DNA from 2 places in the Azospirillum sp. A29 genome. Region 2 is predicted to be linked to the other one. Evidence: predicted binding sites of a transcription regulator. Region 2 holds the regulator's gene; the other holds the start of a gene.
What was found. The regulator LexA, encoded in region 2, represses DNA repair genes until DNA is damaged. The targets are predictions, from matches to a motif close to ATGTTCTANTTTGGTTC.

Region 1 (7,890 bases), on a different replicon from region 2:
TGGCTGGTCGACACCCGCACCATCTGGGGCTACGAGAACCGCGCGGTCGGCGCCAACCCGCGCGCCGCCGCCTTCGCCGGCATGCCGGTGACGCGGGTGATGCTGCGCACCGCCTTGCTGTCGGGCGGGCTCGCTGGGCTGGCCGGTGCGGCGGAGGTCTGCGGGCTGAAAGGCTACCTGACACTCGACCTGTCGCCGGGCTTCGGCTACAGCGGCATCGTCGTCGCCATGCTGGCGCAGCTGCACCCCATCGGCGTGGTCGGGGCAGCGCTGTTCATCGCCGGCATCTTCGTCGGCGCCGACGCCATGAGCCGGGCCATGCCGGTTCCCAACTACATCGCCGATGTCCTGGTCGCCACTAGCCTGCTCTGCATGCTGGTCGCCGGGCTGCTGGCGCGCTACCGGCTGCGGCGGGGGTAAGTGGTTATGGATTTCCTGTCGACCATCCTCGACATCCTGCTGTCGGCCGCCTTCTGGACCGCGGTTCTGCGCATCGCCACCCCCTATGTGCTGGGCACGCTGGGCGAGCTGGTGTGCGAGCGGGCCGGCGTGCTGAATCTCGGCATCGAAGGCATCATGACGCTGGGCGCCATGGCCGGCTGGATGGCGGTCTATCAGGGGGCCGATCTGTGGACCGGCGTGCTGGCCGCCGCTGCCTGCGGCGCGCTGCTCGGCCTGCTGCATGCGGCGCTGACCGTGCCGCTCGGCCTGTCGCAGCATGTGACCGGCATCGGCGTGACCCTGCTGGGCACCAGCCTGTCCTATTTCGTCTATCGCCTCGTTCTGCCGCAGGCCAGCACCCCGCCGACCGTCGAGCCGTTCCAGCCGCTGGCCCTGCCGGGCGCCCTGGCCCAGACGCCGCTGACCTACCTCGCCTTCCTGCTGGTCGCGGTCGTCGCCTATGTCCTCTACCGCACGCCGGTCGGGCTGGCGGTGCGGATGGTCGGCGAGAATCCGGCCGCCGCCGAGGCGCAGGGGCTGAACGTCACCGCCATCCGCATCGGCGCCGTGGTGGCGGGCAGCGCGCTCATGGCGCTGGCCGGCGCCTTCCTCACCCTGTCGGCCTTCAACGCCTTCTTCTTCAACATGGTCAACGGGCGCGGCTGGATCTGCATCGCACTGGTGGTCTTCGCCTCCTGGCGGCCGGGCAAGGCCCTGCTCGGCGCCCTGCTGTTCGCGGTGTTCGACGCGCTGCAACTGCGGTTGCAGCAGGCGAGCGGCGGCGTCCTGCCCTACCAGCTGTTCCTGATGATGCCTTATCTGCTGAGCATCCTGGCGCTGGTGCTGGTGGCCCGCCGGGCCTCCTACCCGCGCGCCCTGATGATCCCGTACCGCAAAGGAGAACGCTGATGTTCGACCTGATCCTGCGCCGCGCCACCCTGCCGGATGGCCGCAGCGGCATCGACATCGGCATCAAGGACGGCAGAATCGCCGCGGTCGAGGCCAATCTGGCCGGCGAGGCCGCCTCCGAGATCGACGCCAGCGGCCGGTTGGTCAGCCCGCCCTTCGTCGATGCCCATTTCCACATGGACAGCACGCTCAGCTACGGCCTGCCGCGGGTGAACCAGAGCGGCACCCTGCTGGAGGGCATCGCGCTGTGGGGCGAGCTGAAGCCGCAGCTGACCCAGGACGCGATCGTCGAGCGGGCGCTCGCCTACTGCGACTGGGCGGTCGGGCGCGGGCTGCTGGCGATCCGCAGCCATGTCGACATCTGCGATCCGCGCCTGCTGGCCACCGAGGCGCTGCTGGACGTCAAGAAGCGCGTCGCCCCCTATCTCAATTTGCAGCTGGTCGCCTTCCCGCAGGACGGCGTCCTGCGCTCGGCCGGAGCCAAGGAGTTGTTTATCCGGGCGCTGGACATGGGCGTCGACGTGGTCGGCGGCATCCCGCATTTCGAGCGGACCATGGCCGATGGCGCCGCTTCCGTCCGGCTGCTCTGCGAGATCGCGGCGGAGCGCGGACTGCTGGTCGACATGCATTGCGACGAGAGCGACGACCCGCTGTCCCGCCATGTCGAGACGCTGGCCTATGAGACGCAGCGGCTGGGCCTGCACGGCCGGGTGACGGGGTCACACCTGACCTCCATGCACTCGATGGACAATTACTACGTCTCTAAGCTGATCCCGCTGATGGCGGAGGCGCGGCTGGGAGTCATCGCCAATCCGCTGATCAACATCGTCCTCCAGGGTCGCCACGACACCTACCCCAAGCGCCGCGGCATGACCCGCGTGCCGGAGCTGATGGCCGCCGGGCTGACGGTCGCCTTCGGCCATGACTGCGTGATGGATCCCTGGTATCCGCTGGGCTCCGGCGACATGCTGGAGGTGGCACAGATGGGCCTGCATGTCGGCCAGATGACCGGCCAGGACGGCATCAAGGCCGCCTTCGACGCGGTGACGGTCAACCCGGCCAGGCTGCTGCATCTGGACGGCTACGGGCTGGAGCCCGGCTGCAACGCCGATCTGGTGGTGCTCCAGGCCGGCAACGCGGTGGAAGCGATCCGCACCCGCGCCGCCCGCCTGTTCGTGCTGCGCCGCGGCCGGATCGTCAGCCGCTGCGAACCGGTGCAAGCGAAGCTCGACCTGCCGGGCCGGCCGGAGACGGTCGATTTTCTGCTGAAGCGGGGGTGAGGCAAACATGAAAAGCCCGCCGGAACAGCCGTTCCGGCGGGCTTTTCATGGTCGGGAAGCCGTTACGCCTTCAGAAAGTCCCGCAGCGCGTCGGCCACCGCACGCATTTCCTGCTCGGTGCCGATGGTCACGCGCAGGCAGCTCGGCAGGCCGTAGGACGGCATCTGGCGGACCAGGATGCCGCGGGCCTTCAGGAACTGGCGGGCGGCCTCGGCGTCGTCCTTGCCGGCGGGCTGTCCCTTGAAATCGACCAGCACGAAATTGGTCACGCTGGGGTGAACCGTCAGGCCCAGCTCCCGCACGGTGGCGGAGAACCACTCGCGCCACTGTTCATTGTGGCGGCGGGAGCGGTCGAGGAACTCGGCATCCTCCACCGCGGCGACGCCGGCGACATGGGCGGCATTCGACACGTTGAAGGGACCGCGCACCCGGTTCAGCACGTCGACGATCCCGGCCGGACCGTAGCACCAGCCGATGCGCAGCGAGCCCAGCGCGAAGATCTTCGAGAAGGTGCGGGTCATCACCACGTTGGGGAACCGCTCCACCAGCTCCTCGCCGGCGGTGTAGTCGTCCTTGTTCATGTATTCGGCATAGGCCGCGTCGATGACCAGGATGACGTCCGGCGGCAGGCCGGCATGGAGCCGCGCCACCTCCGACGCCGGCAGATAGGTGCCGGTCGGGTTGTTGGGGTTGGCGAGGAAGACCAGACGGGTGCGCGGGGTGACGCGGGCCAGCAGGTTGTCGACGCTGGCGGTCAGCCCGTCCTCGGGCGCCGTCACCGGGGTGGCGCCGACCGACTTGGCGCCGATCGGGTACATCAGGAAGCCGTACTGCGAATACAGAACCTCGTCGCCCGGTCCGGCATAGGAGCGGATCAGCAGGCTGATGATCTCGTCCGACCCGGCGCCGCAGACGATGCGGTCGGCATCCAGGTTGAAGCGCTTGGCGATGGCGCCGCGCAGAGCCGCAGAGCCGCCGTCCGGATAGCGGTGCAGGGTCGATGCCGCCGCCGCATAGGCCTCCATCGCCTTCGGGCTCGGCCCCAGCGCCCCTTCGTTGGAGGCGAGGCGGATATGACCCTGATGCTCGCCGCCGACATAGGCGGCGATGTCGAGGATCCCCGGACGCGGCTGCGGGCCGTTCGGCTGGGACATGGTCTGCTTACCTTCCGACGATGGTGGATGGGCGGTTCATGGATGGGGTGGAACAGGATGGAACAGTGCCGACGGCACTGTTCCATCGTTTCACGGAGGGCCGGCAGGATAAGGCAGGAGCCGCCCCGGCGGCTCGCCTCATTCGCGCACATCAGCCCAGAGCGAGCGGCACGGCATAACCGCCGACGACGTTGACCCGCACCGGGATGTCGCCCGAGCGTTCCAGCAGCTTGGCGAGGCGCGGGTCGCCCTGGCCGACGAAGTCGGCGATCTCGACCAGATGGACCGACGGACCGCCACCGCTCATCCCGGTGGCGTGGCCGGCCGGATGCCAGGTGCAGAAACCGACCGGCGGCAGGCCGCAGGCCTCCAGCGAATCCTTCAGACGGCCGCGGCTGAGGTCGCCGCCGATCTCGATGCTCAGCAGGGTGCGGTCGTCGCCGGTCGGCTCGTGCGGGACGGCGGCGATGGCGAGCGCGTCGCGGTTCTCGCCGCGGGCATTGCCGCGCCCACCGAAGGGCAGACGCGCCACCACCTGCGGCCGGCCGGCGTCGGCCGACACCAGGAAGCGCCACCAGGGATCCGAATCGTCCTCGGCCGGATAGGGCACCACGGCGACGGTGGCCGTCCCCTCCGACACGGCACGCAGGGCGGCGGCGGGGGTGTTGACGGCGGTCATCGGCACGAAGCCGCCGAAATGGTCGCGGGCGACGTCCCAGAACCCGCGGCGGTCCTCCGGCGCATAGACGGCGACGGCGAAGGGGCCCTGCATGCGGGTGAAGGCGGTGATCATCTCCCGCCAGATGCGGACGACGACCTGGGCGGGGAAGGTGCCGGCATGGCGGGCCATCAGGCGCCGAAGGATCGTCGCCTCGCGCGCCGGGCGGAGGAAGACGGGCTGGGCGCCGGTTTCAGCCGCGCCATTGCCCTTGGCCGCCCCGATGCGTTCCACCACGGCGGCGCGGCGCATCAGCAGGTCGTGGATCGCGTCGTCGATCTGGTCGATTTCGCGGCGCAAATCGTCGAGCGGGGTCCGGGCGGAAGCCATGGGTCAAAAAACCATCGAATGCAGAGCCGGTTAGTAGTAGTCCGCATGCGCCCTGAAATCAAAGAAAACATTGACACTCCGAAGGCCGGCTTCGTAGCTATACGTTCCCGTTCCGCCACAGCTCGTCGGCGGTCTCCGCCAAGGTGCCGCAAGGCTTCCGAAGCAGGAAAATCCCGAGGGCCAAACCGCTAGCCCACAACCGTTCGCCCAGAACAGCGTCCAAGGCAAGAAACGACATGTCCGCGCCTCCCACCGCGCAGCAGCCTCCCCTGGTCCCCGCCACGGTCGCCGACGGCTCCGCAATGCCGGGCAAGCGCGTGCGTCTGGCGGTCGACCGGCCGATGCGGCTGGACAGCGGGGTGGAGATCAGCGGCTTCCAGATCGCCTACCAGACCTACGGGACCCTGAACGCCGACAAGTCCAACGCGATCTTCATCTGCCACGCCCTGACCGGCGACCATTTCGTGGTGGAGAGGCACCCGGTCACCGGCAAGCCCGGCTGGTGGGAGATGCTGGTCGGCCCCGGCAAGCCGGTGGACACCGACCGCTATTTCGTCATCTGCTCCAACGTGCTGGGCGGCTGCCTGGGCAGCACCGGGCCGAAGGACATCGATCCCGCCACCGGCCAGCCCTATGGCCTGTCCTTCCCGGTGGTGACCATCGGCGACATGGTGCGGGCGCAGAAGCTGCTGGTCGAGCATCTCGGCATCGAGAAGCTGTTCTGCGTCATCGGCGGCTCGATGGGCGGCATGCAGGTGCTGCAATGGGCGGTCGCCTATCCCGAATCGGTGTTCGCCGCGGTGCCCATCGCCACCGCCGCCCGCCATTCGGCGCAGAACATCGCCTTCCACGAGGTCGGGCGCCAGGCGATCATGGCCGACCCGGAATGGCGTGGCGGCAACTATCTGCTGGAAGGCACTAGGCCGGAGGCCGGTCTGGCCGTCGCCCGCATGGCGGCCCACATCACCTACCTGTCGGAAACGGCCCTGCACCGCAAGTTCGGACGCAATTTGCAGGACCGCAAGGCGATCACCTACGGCTTCGACGCCGATTTCCAGGTGGAAAGCTACCTGCGCTACCAGGGGGCGGCCTTCGTCGAGCGCTTCGACGCCAACTCATACCTCTACATCACGCGGGCGATGGATTACTTCGACCTCGCCGCCGATGCCGGGGGCACGCTGGCCAACGCCTTCCGGCCGGGGGGCAAGACCACGCCGGTGCGCTTCTGCCTCGCCAGCTTCTCCAGCGACTGGCTGTTCCCGACCTCGGAATCGCGGGCCATCGTGCATGCGCTGAACGCCGTCGCCGGGAATGTCAGTTTCGTCGAGATCGAGACCGACAAGGGCCACGACGCCTTCCTGCTGGACGAGCCGGAGTTCCATCAGGTCATCCACGGCTTCCTGGAGGGCTGCGCCGAGCATCGCGGCCTGTCCGTCCGCCGCCGCGCGCGCTGAGTGGGATTAGGACTGGGACTGGACGACCGACCATGGTGGACATTCGCGACGACCTGAAGCTGATCGCCGAGATGGTGGAGCCGAACAGCCGTGTGCTGGACGTCGGCTGCGGCGACGGCGCCCTGCTCGATTACCTGTCCCACACCAAGAATGTCGACGGGCGCGGCATCGAACTCAGCATGGACGGCGTGCGCCAGTGCGTGGCACACGGCCTGTCGGTGATCCAGGGCGATGCCGAGACCGACCTGAAGGACTATCCGGCGGAAGCCTTCGATTACGTCATCCTGGGCCAGACGCTTCAGGCGATGAAGCAGCCGCGCGACGTGCTGGAGATGCTGTGCCGCATCGGCCGGCGCGCCATCGTGTCGGTGCCGAATTTCGGCTATTGGCGCGTCCGCATGCAGCTGATGCTGACCGGCCGCATGCCGGTGACGGAAAAGCTGGGCTACCAGTGGTGGGAAACGCCCAACATCCATTTCTGCACGCTGCGCGACTTCGTCGTGCTGACGGAGGAGATGGGCATCACCATCGAGCAGACGCGGATCATCGACCGCGCCGGCCGGGTGACCAGCCACGCCCATTCCGGCTTCGCCAACCTGCTGGGCGAACAGGGCGTTTTCCTGCTGCGACGGAACGGCAACTGAGGTTTTCGGGTTAGGAGCAGGAACTTCCCGCCTCCAGTTTTGTTCATGATACGTTCCCTTTCGAGAGGTACGGATCATGACGACCAAGCACAGCGCCGACACACACACTGCCAACCATGCCGGCCACGAGAATCCGAAGACCGGCGAAGACCATTCCAACCGCGATAAGAATCCCGACGATTGGACCACCGGCGACGAGCCGATGACCGGCGCCCAGGCCTCGTACCTGAAGACGCTGAGCGAAGAGGCCGGCGAATCCTTCGATGACGGTCTGACCAAGGCGGAAGCGTCCAAGCGCATCGACGCGCTTCAGGACAAGACCGGGCGCGGGAAGTAAGTCAGGCGGCAACCTGCGGGCATGTTCCGCTGTTAACCAGGGCGATACCGAATCCGAACGGAAGGGTCGCCCTCATGCTCCGCCCCCTCATGCTTGTTCCGGCCGCGGCGCTGCTGCTGACCGGCACCGCCTTTGCCCAGACCGCGCCGGGCCTCACCGCTTCGCCGCCGCTGATGACCGCGCCGCGGCCGGACGACCAGCCGGCAACCGGGCAGATCGCCTCCCCGCCGGGGGTCAGCGGCGAAGCGCCGTCGCATGAGGTGCAGAATCCCGCCCCACCGGTGACGGGGCCGGCGACGGGCGCGCAGGGCTCGTCGCCGCCGGTGGCGGCATTGCCTTCCGCAGCGCTCAATCCCGAGCAGGCGCGGGCGATGGTAGGGACGGAGCTACGCACCCGCGACGGGCAGATGGCCGGCCGCATCCTCGATTTCACCATGGACCGGAGCGGCGACCGGGTCGACCGCATCGTGATGGCGCCGAACGAGGTGCTGGGTCTGGGCGAGAAGCTGGTGGCGCTGCCGGCCGGTACGCTCGCCAACGGTCCCGACGGGCCGATGCTGGACATCGGCCAGGCCGACCTCGACAAGGCGCCGACCTTCGCCTATGGCAGTGAGCCGACGCTG
Region 2 (7,890 bases):
AGCTGAGCGGCTGCGGCGCAACATAGAAGCGTGCGCTCTGGGCCAGATCGACAACGGTGCGGGCGCGCTGCTTCAACCCGCTCATCGCCCGCGTCAGAAGGTCGCGTTCCGCCTCGGACAGGCTGCGGCCGAGATCGGCTTCCAACCGCGGAGCGATCAGGCCGAGCAGGCGGGAATCGTCGGCCAGACGCATGTAATGGGCGTTCAGATTCTCGAGCTTGGCGAAGTCGAAACGCGACGCCGACCGGCCGATGCTTTCCAGGTTGAACCACTCGATCGCCTGCTCGGTCGAGATGATCTCGTCATCGCCATGCGACCAGCCGAGCCGCAGCAGATAGTTGCGGACCGCCTCCGGCAGATAGCCCATGTCGCGGTAGGCATCGACGCCCAGCGCGCCATGGCGCTTGGACAGCTTGGCGCCGTCCGGCCCGTGGATGAGCGGGATATGGCCGAAGCGCGGCAGGTCCCAGCCCATCGAGTTGAAGATCTGGATCTGGCGGAAGGTATTGGTCAGATGGTCGTCGCCGCGGATGACGTGGGTGACGCCCATGTCGTGGTCGTCCACCACCACCGCCAGCAGATAGGTCGGCGTGCCGTCGGCGCGCAGCAGGATCAGGTCGTCGAGCTGGGCGTTCTGCACCGTTACCTCGCCCTGGACGAGGTCGTTCAGGATGGTCTGGCCTTCCTGCGGCGCCTTCAGCCGGATCACCGGTGCCACGCCAGCGGGGGCATCGGACTCGGGACGGTCACGCCAGCGGCCATCGTAGCGCATTGGCTGGCCGGCGGCCTTCTGGGCGGCGCGCATCTCCTCCAGCTCTTCCGGGCTGCAATAGCAGCGATAGGCCTTGCCGGCGGCCAGCATCTGGTGCGCGACCTCGGCATGGCGGTCCTTGCGCTCGAACTGGCTGACGACGTCGCCGTCCCAATCCAGACCCAGCCACTTCAGCCCGTCGATGATGGCGTCCACCGCCGCGTCGGTGGACCGTTGCCGGTCGGTGTCTTCGATCCGCAGCAGGAACTGACCGCCGGTGTTGCGGGCGTACAGCCAGTTGAACAGGGCGGTGCGTCCACCGCCGATGTGCAGAAAGCCGGTCGGCGACGGAGCGAAGCGGGTGACGACGGTCATCGGTCTCTCAATTTCCGGTTCGGCGCTGGTATGATGCGCCGGTGGTTCGACACCGTGGTTTAACACAGCCACCCGGCTTGGAGGCAATGCGATGCGCGCATGGACGGTCATTGAGGGGCTCGCAGATGGCATCGCTGCGCCGGGAATCCGTTACCGGTGACGGCCGCCGGCTGGCCGGAGGAGGAAACCGACGGTCCCGCGGCGCTCGGCGGACGCTGGCGGCGACTGCTGGCGCGCATGGGCGGGCGACTCGTGGCGCTCGCGGAGGCGGAGGGCGCGCGCTGGGTGCTGTGGCTGCCCGTCGCCTTCGGGGCGGGTGTGTCGGTCTATTTCGGGCTGCGGCAGGAGCCCGACTGGTGGATCGGCGCGTCGGCGGTCGGCGGTTGCGCGGTGCTGGTGCTGGCGCTGCGGCGATGGTTCGCCATGGCCGGCGTGGCGACGGCGCTCTTGATGCTGGCGGCGGGATTCCTGGTGGCGCAGGCGCACACCATCCGCATGGCGGCACCGGTGCTGAGCCGCAGCATCGCCGGTGCGACCGTCACCGGCCGCGTGATGGCGGTGGAGCGGCGGCCGGGCGCGACGAGGATCACCCTGCGGGACGTGACCGTCAGCAAGCTGGCGCCGGAACGGACGCCGGCCGCCGTGCGCATCCGCCTGTCGGACCGCTTCCCGGCACCGGCGCCCGGATCGGTGGTGCGGCTACGGGCGACGCTGTTGCCGCCGCAGGCGCCTGCCGAACCCGGCGCCTTCGACTTCCAGCGGCGGGCGTGGTTCATGGGGCTGGGCGGCACGGGCTTCGCCACCGGTGCGCCGGAACTGGTCGAGGCGCCGCCGGTGACGGGGTGGAGCACGGTCGCCATCGCCTTCGAGAAGGCGCGCGGCGCGATTGCCGAGCGGGTGGCGGCTGCCATCGGCGATCCGGTGGAGGCGAGCGTCACCACGGCGCTGCTGAACGGCGAGGAGTTCGGCATCCCGGAAGCGACGATGGACGACTTCCGCAACAGCGGGCTGGCGCATCTGCTGTCGATCTCCGGACTGCATGTCGGCGTCGCCGCCGGCATCCTGTTCTATGTCGTGCGGGCGTTGCTGGCGGCGGTGCCCTACATCGCGCTGCGGTGGCCGATCAAGAAGATCGCGGCGCTGTTCGGCATCCTGTCGGCACTCGCCTACACGCTGCTGGTCGGGGCGCCGCTGCCGACGGTGCGGTCGGTGCTGATGACCGGCATGGTGATGGGGGCGATCATGCTGGACCGCCACCCGTTGAGCATGCGGCTGGTCGCCTTCGCCGGGCTGGTCACCATGGCGATGGACCCGGAGGGGATGCTGGGGCCGAGCTTCCAGATGTCCTTCGCCGCGGTGGTGGCGCTGATCGCGGCATTCGAGCGTGGCAGCGTCAGGCTGGCGGAATGGCGGCGCGATGCGGGATGGATCGTGCGCGGATTGTTCTATGTCGGCGGGATTTTGCTGACCAGCGTGGTGGCGACGCTGGCGACCTTGCCCTTCTCGCTCTTCCATTTCCAGCAGATCGCCTTCTATGGCGTGCTGTCGAACCTGATCGCCATTCCCATCACGTCCTTCTGGGTCATGCCGTGGAGCCTGATCGCCTACGCGCTGCTGCCCTTCGGACTGGAAGCACCGGCGCTGATCGCCATGAACTGGGGCGACCGGGCGGTGATCTGGACGGCGGAGTTCTTCGGCCGTCTCCCCTGGGCTTCGCTGACCGTGCCGGCGATGCCGGCGGAAGGGTTCGCGCTGCTGGTGATGGGAGGGATCTGGCTGTGCCTGTGGACGCGGTGGTGGCGTTGGTTGGGAATGCTGCCGGTCCTGGCGGGACTGGCCTCGCCCATGCTGGCGGTGCGGCCGGATGTGCTGGTGGCCGGCGACGGGCCAGTGATGGCGGTCAGGCTGCCGGACGGACGGCTCAGCGCGTCGGTCAAGGGCGGCGGGCGGATGACCGAAACCTGGCGGGAGCGCGATGGCGAGCGGTCGGTGGCCGATCCCTGGCCGGCGGACGGAGGATGGAACGGGGGAGGGCGGTCACTGGACTGCGACGCGCTTGGCTGCCTGTACCGGGTGCAGGGAAAGACGGTGGCCTTGCCGCGGCTGCCGGATGCGCTGGATGAGGACTGCGGGGCAGCCGATGCGGTGGTGACGGCGGAGGTGGCGCGACGCTGCCGGGCGGATTTGGTGGTGGACCGCTGGGTGCTGCGGCATGAGGGCGCGCATGCGCTGAGGGTGACCGCGGAGGGAATAACGGTGGAGACGGTGCGCGGGCTGCGGGGAGATCGGCCCTGGACCGGAGGAAAGTGAGAGCAGCTTGGACTTCGCCGATCCCTTCCCCCGCGGATACGGAGGAGGGGATCGGCGGCTGGGCACAAAAAGCTCAGTACTTCCGGACCAGACCGACCAGCTTGCCCTGCACGCGGACGCGGTCGGCGCCGAAGATGCGGGTCTCATAGGCGGCGTTGGCGGGCTCCAGGGCGATGGTGTTGCCCTTGCGGCGCAGGCGTTTCAGCGTCACTTCGCCCTCGTCCACCAGAGCGACGACGATGGTGCCGTTCTCAGCCGCATCGCAGCGCTGGATGACGATGGTGTCGTGGTCGAGGATGCCGGCTTCGATCATCGAGTCGCCGGAAACCTCCAGAGCGTAATGGTCGCCACCGGTCAGCATGGAGGCGGGGACGTCGACGAAGGCGCTGTTGTCGCGCAGGGCCTCGATGGGCGTACCGGCGGCGATCCGGCCATAGAGCGGGAGCTGCACCGTCTCGTTCGCGGCGGCCGGGGTCGGGGCGGGGGGAGCGGTATCGCGGCCGGCGAAGGCGAAATCGCCCTTGATGACGTTGGGCTGGAACTTCGGCTTGGGAGCCGCGGTCCGGTTGCGGGAGGCGTCAAGACCCTCGGGAAGGCGGAGAACCTCCAGCGCACGGGCCCGGTGGGGCAGGCGGCGGATGAACCCGCGCTCCTCCAACCCGGTGATCAGGCGATGGATACCCGACTTGGACTTCAGGCCCAGGGCGTCCTTCATCTCGTCGAACGACGGCGAGACACCGCCCTGGCCAAGCCGTTCGTGGATGAACAGCAGCAATTCGTGCTGCTTGCGCGTGAGCATGGATGCCTCCCGGCTTGGGCCAGACTGAAGATGGAACAAAAACTAAACGTTGCTCCATGTTCTAGTTTGGTTCCTGCTGCGCGTCAAGCCCCCCATCGGCTTCTTTTAGAACTTGTGTGGAACATTTGGAACGCGGTGAAACAGTTTTCCGGGTGATGTTCACCTGTTCCAGTCCTCACCCAAGCGCCATGTCCGGCGCTCTGTTCAAGTCTAGACGCTGAGCACTCCATCCGTCAAAGGGAGCACGGTCACCATCGCGCCGGCCGGTTCCGGGTCGGCATGGGGCGGGCGGGGGATCAGGCAATCGGACTGGGCGTACAGGGTGGTGATGGCACTGTCCTGGCGGGCGAAGGGCGTGACGGTCAGGACACCGTCCGGGCCGGCGGCGAGGGTGGCGCGCAGATATTCCTCGCGCCGGTCGTTGGCCCTCAGCGCGCCGGTCAGGCGGGCGCGCAGCGGCAGGCGGTCATCCTCCGGCGGCAGGCCCTGCAGCACGCGCAGGATCGGGCGGAGGAACAGGAGCGCGGTGACGCCGGTGGACACCGGGTTGCCGGGCAGGCCGAGCAGCGGCACCGACCCGGCACGGCCGAACATCAGCGCCTTGCCCGGACGCATCGCCACCGTCTGCACCTCCAGCGCCACGCCGCGTTCGGCCAGCACATCGCGGACGAAATCGTAATCGCCATGCGCCGCCCCGCCGGTGGTGACCAGCAGGTCGCAGCCGGCCGCCCCCTTCGCCAGTGCCGCCACACTTTCCGGCGTGTCCCTGGCGACGCCCAGATTGTGGGCGAGCCCGCCCTGGGCGGTCACCAGGGCGCAGAGGCCAAGCGCATTGGTGCTGACGATCTGGCTCGGCCCCAGCGGGTCGCCGGGCAGGGCGATCTCGTCGCCGGTGGCGAGGACGGCGATGCGCGGCCGGCGGTGGACCGACAACCACGGCACGTTTCCGCCGGCGGACAGCGCGATGTCGCGCGCGGTCAGGCGCCGGCCCGTCGGCAGAAGCTCCTGACCGGCCGTGAAGTCGAAGCCGGCTTCGCGGACGAAGCGGCCGGCGGCCACGGCGCGGCCGATCCGCACGGTGGCGTGGTCGGCGCAGCAATCCTCCTGCATCACCACGGCGTCGGCACCGTCGGGCAGGGGCGCGCCGGTGAAGATGCGCACCGCTTCGCCCGTACCAACGCTGCCGGTGAAGGCGTGGCCGGCGGCGGATTCGCCGATGCGGCGCAGCGGGACGGGGGCCTCGGCGGTCGCGGCGGCGATGTCGGCGGCACGCACGGCCCAGCCATCCATGGCGGCGGCGTTGAAGGGTGGCTGGGTCAGTCGGGCGACCACCGGTTCGGCCAGCACACGGCCGAGAGCATCGGGCAGGGCGACCGTCTCCGCCGGGAGGGCGGCGAAGGCCGACAGGATGCGGGCGCGCGCCTCGGCGACGGGGATCATGGCGTCAGGCTCCGGTGGAGGAGGACGCGCCCCACTCGCCGCTCTTGCCGCCGGCCTTGTGAAGCAGACGCACGTCGGTGACGGTCATCCCGCGGTCCACCGCCTTGCACATGTCGTAGACGGTCAACGCTGCGACGGTGACGGCGGTCAACGCCTCCATCTCCACGCCGGTCTGGCCCTTCAGCTTGCAGGTCGCCGTCACGTCCACCGCGTTGCGGGCGGGATCGCAGGACAGGTCGACCTTGACCGAGGTCAGCATCAGCGGGTGGCACAGCGGGATCAGGTCGGGCGTGCGCTTGGCTCCCATGATGCCGGCCAGCCGGGCGACCGACAGCACGTCGCCCTTCTTCACCCCGCCCTGCATGATGAGCGCCAGAGTTTCCGGCTGCATCAGCACGGTCGCCGCGGCGGTGGCGGTGCGTTCGGTGTCGGCCTTGTCGGAGACGTCGACCATCACCGCCTTGCCCTCGGCGTCGAAATGGGTGAAGCCGGTCATCGCACGGTCTCCGTCAAAAGCTTTTCCATGAAGACGCTGACGCCATTGTCTTGGTAGCAGGCATAGGGGCCGCGGTCGGTGAATCCGGCCTTGCGGTAGAGCGCCAGCGCCTTGGGCTGATGGATGCCCGATTCGAGCAGCAGGGCGCTCAGGCCCTCTGCCCGTGCCTGCTCCTCTAGCCGGGCGAGCAGACGCTCGCCGATGCGCTGTCCGCGGGCGGCGGGATCCACATACATCCGCTTGATCTCGCCGTAACCGGCCGGATCGACGCGGAGCGCCGCGCAGCCGACCGGAACGCCGTCCTTGCGGGCGACGAGGAAGCACAGGTCCGGTCCCTCCAGTTCGCCGATGTCGAGCAGGTGGCAGGTGTCCGCCGGATAGAGATCCAGCAGATAGCGGTCGAGCGCCGCCACCAGTGCGATCACGGCATCCTGGCGCGGGCTCTCCGCAGCGATCAGGACGTCGGCTCTCATGTCGGCCACCACCTCGGTCATCGCATCACACCGGAGCCAGCAGGGCGCGGGTGGCGGCGGTGACGTCGTCCTGCCGCATCAGCGATTCGCCTACCAGGAAGCAGCGCGCCCCGACCTTCGCCATCCGGGCCAGGTCGGCGGGGCTGTAGAGCCCGCTCTCCGCCACCAGGATGCGGTCGGCCGGAACGTTGGCGGCCAGCTCTTCCGTCGTCGCAATATCGACCGCCAAGGTCTTGAGATTGCGGTTGTTGACGCCCAGAAGCGGCGTTCTCAGCAGCAGCGCGCGGTCCAGTTCGGCGCGATCATGCACCTCGACCAGCACATCCAGGCCCTGGACGACGGCGGCGTCCTCGATCTCCGCCGCCTGGGCATCGGACAGCGACGCCATGATGATCAGGATGCAGTCGGCTCCCAGCGCGCGGGCTTCGACGATCTGATAAGGATCGACCATGAAGTCCTTGCGCAGGACCGGCAAATCCACCGCGGCACGGGCGGCCACCAGATACTCGTCCTTGCCCTGGAAATAGGGCTCGTCGGTCAGCACCGACAGGCAGGTCGCCCCGCCCTCGCGGTAGGCACGGGCCAGGGCCGGCGGGTCGAAATCGGGACGGATCAGGCCCTTGGACGGGCTCGCCTTCTTGATCTCGGCGATCAGGCCATAGCGGCCGGCCTCGACCGCGGCGCTCAGCGCCCGGATGAAGCCGCGCGGCGGGTTGCTCTCGTTGGCGGCCCTGGCGGCGGCCTCCACCTCCGACATAGGGCGGGCGGCCTTGCGGGAGGCCACCAGGGCGCGCTTGTCGTCGTTGATGCGGGTCAGAACGTCGCTCATCAGGCCACTGCCTCGTTGGTGATGGCGACCAGCCGGCGCAGGCGGTCGCGGGCGCCGCCGCTGTCGATGGCGTCGGCGGCCATGGCGACACCGTCCTTCAGCGTCGCGGCCTTGCCGGACACCAGCAGGGCGGCGGCGGCGTTCAGAAGCACGATGTCGCGGTAGGGGCTGCGCACCCCGTCGAACAGGGCGTGGATCGCCTCGGCATTGACCTGGGCGTCGCCGCCCTTCAACTCCTCGATCCGGGCGCGGGCCAAGCCGGCATCCTCCGGCGTCACCTCGAACACCGTCACCTCGCCGTCCTTCAACTGGGCGACGGTGGTGGGGCCGGTGGTGGTGATCTCGTCCAGCCCGTCGGAGCCGTGGACGACCCAGGCGGCCTCGGAGCCCAGCCGTTTCAGCACCTGGGCCAGCGGT

Region 1: the regulator LexA is predicted to act here: its motif matches at 4,887-4,903, upstream of pheA (chorismate mutase).

The regions. Positions count from the first base shown of each region.
Region 1 is NZ_CP170467.1:384,726-392,615, forward strand. Features, by position in the region: gene ABNQ38_RS29800 (ABC transporter permease) at 1-420, shown strand, start outside; gene ABNQ38_RS29805 (ABC transporter permease) at 427-1,350, shown strand; gene ABNQ38_RS29810 (amidohydrolase family protein) at 1,350-2,630, shown strand; gene hisC (histidinol-phosphate transaminase) at 2,693-3,784, opposite strand; gene pheA (chorismate mutase) at 3,936-4,832, opposite strand; gene ABNQ38_RS29825 (homoserine O-acetyltransferase) at 5,069-6,286, shown strand; gene metW (methionine biosynthesis protein MetW) at 6,319-6,930, shown strand; gene ABNQ38_RS29835 (DUF3072 domain-containing protein) at 7,007-7,267, shown strand; gene ABNQ38_RS29840 (PRC-barrel domain containing protein) at 7,342-7,890, shown strand, end outside.
Region 2 is NZ_CP170466.1:558,405-566,294, reverse strand. Features, by position in the region: gene gltX (glutamate--tRNA ligase) at 1-1,126, opposite strand, end outside; gene ABNQ38_RS17520 (ComEC/Rec2 family competence protein) at 1,283-3,436, shown strand; gene lexA (transcriptional repressor LexA) at 3,510-4,235, opposite strand; gene glp (gephyrin-like molybdotransferase Glp) at 4,446-5,675, opposite strand; gene moaC (cyclic pyranopterin monophosphate synthase MoaC) at 5,680-6,171, opposite strand; gene ABNQ38_RS17500 (GNAT family N-acetyltransferase) at 6,168-6,665, opposite strand; gene trpC (indole-3-glycerol phosphate synthase TrpC) at 6,670-7,473, opposite strand; gene trpD (anthranilate phosphoribosyltransferase) at 7,473-7,890, opposite strand, start outside.